DNA from 3 places in the Rhodoferax koreensis genome. Region 3 is predicted to be linked to each of the others. Evidence: predicted binding sites of a transcription regulator. Region 3 holds the regulator's gene; each other region holds the start of a gene.
The links. The regulator sigma-54, encoded in region 3, starts transcription at its own class of promoters, with help from an activator protein. The targets are predictions, from matches to a motif close to TGGCANGNAANCTGCTTT.
Positions count from the first base shown of each region.

Region 1 (2,266 bases), 2.6 Mb from region 3:
ACGCATTGCGCATGGGCAACGGCGGCGATGGCCGCGCGGCATTGCAGGCCCGGGCCATGCACGAAAGCCCCATCGTGCGTGAGCACGTCGCCTGGGCCTTGCGCCAGGGTGCGGGGCAGATGGCCTAGCGCTGCATGCCGATTCAGGCCTGCTTTTGACCCCGGCGGCGCGATGCGGCCACGGCGGCAAGGCCCAGGCCCAGCAAGGCCAGGCTCGATGGCTCGGGCACGTTGACCGTGACCGGCGCGCTGGTGATCAACAGGTTGAAGGTGAACGCATTCGCCTGGCCTTCCACCGTGGTGAAGCCCAGGCAGTTGTCGGCAGCGCTGGCGGCTTCGCAAACAGCGTTGGGCAGCGGCGTCAAGGCATTGCTGGATTCAAAAAAGCTGGCGTAGTAGGTGTTGCCGTCGACCGTGAAAGCATTGTTCAACAGACCTTCGATCACGAAGATGTCGTTGCAGGGCGTGGGGCTGGCCGCAACACAGGGGGTTGTGTTCGGCGTTTCGAGGAAGTTGATGGCGTAGGACACCGTGACCGGGCCGTAGCTGACGCCTGTGACCGGCGAAATCGAAGTCAGGGTCAGTGTCGAATTGACCGTGGCCGTCTGCAAAGTGCCGAACGTGCCCGAGATGGCGTTGTTGTAGTGCGTGTAGGTATTGACGGCGCCTGCGGCACCGTTCGTCACCACGCTGCCCGTTGCCGGCGTGTTGGTGATGGTGATGCCGCTGCGGCTGGTGTCGCTGTTGCCGGTGTTGACGGGTGCCGGATTGGCGTTTGCCGCGCCCCAGGAAATCATGTCGCTGGAGACGTACTGGCTACCACCACTGGACGAGAAGGTGGGTGAACTCGTATCGAACCTGGCATTGACGGTGTATTGCCAGTCGGTGACCAGCGGACCGGCGGTGGCGGCCGTGCTGGCCAGGCCCAGGGCCGAAGCCATGGCGAGGAAGAAGAGTTTCATGGAAGTGGTTTTCATGGCGTTGCGCTTTCGGGAGGCCGGCCGACGGGCCGGGGATGCGGTACCGAAGCACCGGCTGGTGCCGCGGGTCAACCACAGGCGAGTGGTTGACTGTCCGCATACAGCGGGTTTTGTGCCAACGCCAATAAAACCAATCAAATCAATAGGTTAAATTATATTTTTTGTATTCAATACTGAAACTGTAAGAATTGTCGACGGTAAAAAAATCACATTATTTTTGTATTCAATTTATGTGATCAACCACAATGCGAAGGGCAAGCTCAGCATGCCGAGCAGCGTCGACAGGCTCACCAGGCCCGCCGTAAAGGCGCCGTCGTAACCCATCTTGGCTACCAGGACATAGCAGCTCGAGGCCGTTGGCAAGGCCGAGAACGCGAGCAATACCGTGCTTTGCACAGGGGACAGTGCGAACACCCGGGACAGCAGCAGCGCGACCAGCGGCAACAGAAAATGCCGGATCGCCAGCACAGCGGTCGCCAGGGCCTTGGCGCGCGCGAGCGGGCCGAATTGCATGCCGGCACCTGCGGCCATCAAACCCAGCGCCAGGGAAGCGGCGCCAATGCGGCCGACGGCCGGCTCCAGCCAGAATGGAATGCGCAGGCCCAACACGTTGGCCAGCAGCCCCGACGCGGTGGCCAGGATCAGCGGATTGCGCAGCAACTCGCGCGCGAACCCGCGCTGTGCGTGCCGCGCCATGGGCCAGATGGCTGCCACGTTGAAGATCGGCACGCAGACGCCGATCAGCACCGCGATCAACAGCAGGCCCGCCGGGCCGGCCAGCCGATCGGCCAGCGCCAGCGCGATGAAAGAATTGAATCGGAAGGCGACCTGCGCGCTGGCCGCGTGTTCGCGCCGGTCGATGTGCCGCCCAAGCCAGGGGAGGTGGGGGAGGGCGTAGGCCATGCCGATGCCGAGCAGGCCCAGCGCCACGCCCGCTGCGATCAGGCTCGAGGCCGCGCCGAGATCGAGCGGGCTCTTCACGATGGAGTGGAAGAGCAGTACAGGGAACAGGAAATAGTAGGTCAGGCTCTCGACCTGCAGCCACACAGTGCGGTTCAGCGCGGTGAAGCGGCACACCAGGTAGCCGCAAAGAATGAGGGAGAAATCGGGAAGAAGGAGTTGCGCATAGTTCACCTGCTTGAGAATACCAGCCGACGCCGCGCTTCCCGCACGGCCGCCCATGGGTAATCCACGTTGGCGGGCGCCACCGATGTGTTTACCATCGACTCCTCTCATGACCATGAATCCCTTGCTCAAACTACCCAACCTGGTGATGGTCGCTGTGCT
Region 1 is NZ_CP019236.1:2,240,989-2,243,254, forward strand. It holds gene queG (tRNA epoxyqueuosine(34) reductase QueG) at 1-128, shown strand, start outside; gene RD110_RS10520 (THxN family PEP-CTERM protein) at 143-976, opposite strand; gene RD110_RS10525 (AEC family transporter) at 1,208-2,161, opposite strand; gene RD110_RS10530 (chalcone isomerase family protein) at 2,220-2,266, shown strand, end outside.
Region 1: the regulator sigma-54 is predicted to act here: its motif matches at 1,080-1,097, upstream of RD110_RS10520 (THxN family PEP-CTERM protein).

Region 2 (2,266 bases), 1.3 Mb from region 3:
TGTAGGCATCGATGTAGGCGTCGGTGAACACGCCGCCCTTGGTCAGGAAAGCACGGTCCTTGTCCAGGTTCTCCAGCGCCTGGTCGAGGCTGTGGCAGACGGTCGGAATCAGCTTGTCTTCTTCCGGCGGCAGGTGGTAGAGGTCCTTGGTGGCGGCTTCGCCCGGATGGATCTTGTTTTCCACGCCATCGAGGCCGGCCATCAGCAGCGCGGCGAAACCCAGGTACGGGTTCATCAGCGGATCGGGGAAACGCGCTTCGACGCGGCGGCCCTTGGGGTTGGCCACGAACGGGATGCGGATCGAGGCCGAGCGGTTCTTGGCCGAGTAGGCCAGCTTCACCGGGGCTTCGAAACCAGGCACCAGGCGCTTGTAGCTGTTGGTGCCGGGGTTGGTGATGGCGTTCAGCGCGCGGGCGTGCTTGATGATGCCGCCGATGTAGAACAGCGCGTATTCCGACAGGCCTGCGTAGCCGTCGCCGGCGAACAGGTTCTTGCCGTCCTTCCACACGGACTGGTGCACGTGCATCCCGGAGCCGTTGTCGCCAACGATGGGCTTGGGCATGAAGGTGGCGGTCTTGCCGTAGGCATGGGCCACGTTCTGGATCACGTACTTCTGCAGCTGGACCCAGTCGGCGCGCTGGATCAGCGTGCTGAACTTGGTACCGAGTTCCATCTGGCCGGCATTGGCCACTTCATGGTGATGCACTTCGACCGGAATGCCCAGACCTTCGAGGATCAGGCACATTTCGGAACGCATGTCCTGGAAGCTGTCGACCGGTGGCACGGGGAAGTAGCCACCCTTAACGGCAGGCCGGTGGCCGGTGTTGCCGTGTTCGTATTCCTTGTCGGTGTTCCAGGAAGCTTCTTCGGAGTCGATCTTGACGAAGCAGCCGGACATGTCGTTCTTCCAGCGCACGCTGTCGAAGACGAAGAATTCGGGTTCCGGTCCGAAGTAGGCGGTGTCGCCCAGGCCGGAGGCCTTCATGTAGGCTTCTGCGCGCTTGGCCAGCGAACGCGGGTCACGTTCGTAGGGCTTGCCGTCGGCGGGGTCGATGACGTCGCAGGTCAGGATCATCGTCGTTTCTTCGAAGAACGGATCGATGTTCGCGGTGTTCGGGTCGGGCATGAGCTGCATGTCCGAGGCTTCGATGCCCTTCCAGCCGGCGATGGAGGAGCCATCGAAAGCGTGGCCGGCTTCAAACTTGTCTTCGTCGAAATGCGAGACCGGCACCGTCACGTGCTGTTCCTTGCCCCGGGTATCGGTGAAGCGGAAGTCGACAAACTTGACCTCGCTCTCGGTCACCATCTTCATCACGTCTGCGACGGTCTTTGCCATCAAATTCTCCTGTTAGGGTGTTGCAAAAAAAAGAACGACTGGGTGGGAATGCAGTTTTTATGCCAAAGCCGCGTGCACCAAATTCAGCGATCGGCCATCCGCGCGGAAGGTCGGAAGACCCCTCAGACAAGGGCCGCGAGGCACGGATCATCCGTTCGCATCCCCGGGAAAACCGGCATATTGCACCATATTGGTTCCAACATTAAAACGCACTTCATTGGTGCAATTGATCATCGCACCAATTCGGGGCCGAGCTGGACAGGGAACGTGGCCAGGCCGGCCAGCAAGGCCGGATAGGCTTCGGCCACCTGCTCCGGTGTGCCCTTGACGCCGAGCTCGATGTGCCGGCCATGCTGGGGATGGTCCACGCTGGGCAGGCTGAAGACCTTGGTGCCTGCGAACCGGGATTCGATCTGCTCCATCAGCGGCGTGAGCGTGGCCTCCATGCCGCCAAAGACGATCACCGATTTCTCGATCCAGGCCTCGTGGCGGAACAGGTGCGCATACCGGGTGTCGAGCACCGATTCCATCATCGGCCAGGCCATCACCGGGAAGCCCGGCACGAAATGCACCTGCCCGACGCTGAAGCCCGGGATCTTGTTGTAGGGGTTGCGGATGATGCTCGCGCCTTCGGGAAACACGCCCATGTTCAGGCGGTGCACGTTGTCGGGCCGGTCTGGCTCGTAGACCGTGCCCTGCTCGCGCGCCGTGTCCTGCATGCGCTCGCGGATCAAGGCTTCCGCCTCCGGGTGCAAGGCCAGCGGCACACCGAGCGCGCGCGCCGCGCATTGACGGGTGTGGTCGTCCGGCGTGGCGCCGATGCCGCCGGTGGAGAACACGATGTCGCCCGAGGCGAAGGCGCGTTTCAGCGTGGCCGTGATGCGCGCCGGATCGTCGCCCACGTATTCGGCCCAGGCCAGCGGCAGGCCG
Region 2 is NZ_CP019236.1:4,186,576-4,188,841, forward strand. It holds gene glnA (type I glutamate--ammonia ligase) at 1-1,336, opposite strand, end outside; gene RD110_RS19465 (competence/damage-inducible protein A) at 1,567-2,266, opposite strand, start outside.
Region 2: the regulator sigma-54 is predicted to act here: its motif matches at 1,384-1,401, upstream of glnA (type I glutamate--ammonia ligase).

Region 3 (2,266 bases):
CGCCAGCCGCGCTTGAACAGCGGCTCGCCCGAGGTGTCCATGTACAGCGTGGCGTGTTCGGTCGTCAGGTGGGCGTAGATGCGGATGTCGGGCCAGCGCGTGTCGACGTCGGGGCGCACGCCCTGCTTGTGGCGGAAGCGGTCGGCGATTGCGTCCTTGATCTTGAGCGCCGCGAAGTTCAGCGAGGTCAGCGGGCTGTGCTGCGCGGTGATCTCGACCTTGAAGCTCTGTTTGGGCGTGAACCAGATCTCCCACGCGACCTGGCTGGCCGCGTCGTAGAGGTTTTGTTCGCTGCGGTACTCGGTGTGCGACAGCTCGATCAACACGCGTTGGGCGAGGCGGCTGTGCAGGTTCAGCAGTTGCGCATCGCGCCAGGAAGCGCGCATCAGCACGCCGCCGCGCAACACGCGCAAGTCCTCGCCCTGCAGCCCGGTGAGGCGGTGCGCCTCTTCGGCCAGGAAGTCCTCCACGCCAGCGGCGCAGGGCAGGAAAAGCTTGAGTTGGTTCATAAAGACTGACGTGGCGCCATCACGGCGTTAAAGGGATTTCCGGAGGTTCGTTGGCGCGATGCGCAAGGCTTCGCGGTATTTGGCCACCGTGCGCCGCGCACATTCGATGCCTTGCTCCTTCAGCATGTCGGAGAGCTGGCTGTCCGACAACGGCTTCTTCGGGTCTTCGGACGAGACGAACTGCTTGATCAACGCGCGCACGGCGGTGCTCGACGCGTTGCCGCCCGTCTCGGTGCCGAGCGACGAGCCGAAAAAATACTTCAGTTCGAAAGTGCCGTGCGGCGTGGCCATGTACTTGGCCGTGGTGACGCGGCTGATGGTCGATTCGTGCAGGCCGAGTTCATCGGCGATCTCGCGCAGCACCAGCGGGCGCATGGCCAGCTCGCCGTGGCTGAAGAAATTCTTCTGCCGTTCGACGATGGCGTTCGATACCCGCAGGATGGTGTCGAAGCGTTGCTGGATGTTCTTGATGAACCAGCGCGCCTCCTGCAGCCGCTGCTGCAGCGCGGCGTTGTTCGAAGAATCCTTGCCACCGCCCTTGTGTTGCTTGAGCGCGTTGGCGTAGATGTCGTGCACGCGCAGCCTGGGCATCACGTCGGCATTGAGCTGCACGCGGAAGCGCGCCTGCGCGCCGCGGCCGATCTTGACCACGATCACGTCGGGCACGACGATGTTGCGCTCCACGTCGACGAAACGGCGGCCCGGCTTGGGTTCCAGCCGGGCGATCAGGCCCATCGCCGCCTTGATCACGGTGTCGGGCTGGTTGCACAAGTGCGACAGCCGTTTCACATCGCGCCGCGCCAGCAGGTCCATCGACAGGCCGCACATGCGTAGCGCGGCGCGGCGCACCTGTTCCTCCTCTTCGCCGGCATCCTCGTCGAACATCGCGCGCAACTGGATCGACAGGCATTCCTCCAGCGTTCGTGCGCCTACGCCCACCGGTTCCAGGCTCTGCAGCAGGCCCAGCGCCACGGTGAAGCGGTGCACCAGTTCATCGACGTCCTCACCGTCTTCCGCGCCCGCCAGGCCCTGCGCCAGGGCGAGCAGGCTGTCTTCGAGGTAGCCGTCGTCGTTCAGCGACTCGATGAGGAAACGCAGCGCCGCGCTGTCTTCTTCGCCCAGGCGCAGGGCCAGCGCCTGGCGGTGCAGGAACGAGGTCAGCGATTCCTGGCTGCGCGCGAGTTCGGTGGCATCGACCTCGCCGTCTTCGCCGAGGTTGTTCTGCCGCGCCGGTGCGTCGCCACCCCATTCGCTGTCGTCGGGGGCGATCTCGGAAGTGCCGTCCCCATCCCAGCTCTGGCTGTCGTCCTGGCCGGTCAGCGGACTCTCGGATTCGGCGGGGGTCTCCACCGTTGCGGTCTCGGTCGCCGTGGCGGCGGTGCTGCTCGAGAACTCGGATTCGCGGTCGTCCGTGTTCACCTGCGCATCGGCCTGCGCCAGCCCGAACTCCTCGCGCGGCGCCTCGTCCATGTTGACTTCGAGGAAGGGGTTGTCGTCGAGCATCTGCTCGACTTCCGCGCTCAATTCGAGCGTGGACAATTGCAACAGCCGGATCGACTGCTGCAGCTGCGGCGTCAACGCCAGATGCTGCGAAACGCGGAGGGAAAGGCCTTGCTTCATCTACATCTTGAAGTGCTCGCCGAGGTAGACCCGGCGCACTTCGGCGTTGTTGACGATGTCCGACGGCGTGCCCTGGGCGAGCACATGGCCGTCGCTGATGATGTAGGCGTGGTCGCAGATGCCGAGCGTTTCGCGCA
Region 3 is NZ_CP019236.1:5,480,565-5,482,830, reverse strand. It holds gene RD110_RS25400 (THUMP domain-containing class I SAM-dependent RNA methyltransferase) at 1-509, opposite strand, end outside; gene rpoN (RNA polymerase factor sigma-54) at 537-2,129, opposite strand; gene lptB (LPS export ABC transporter ATP-binding protein) at 2,130-2,266, opposite strand, start outside.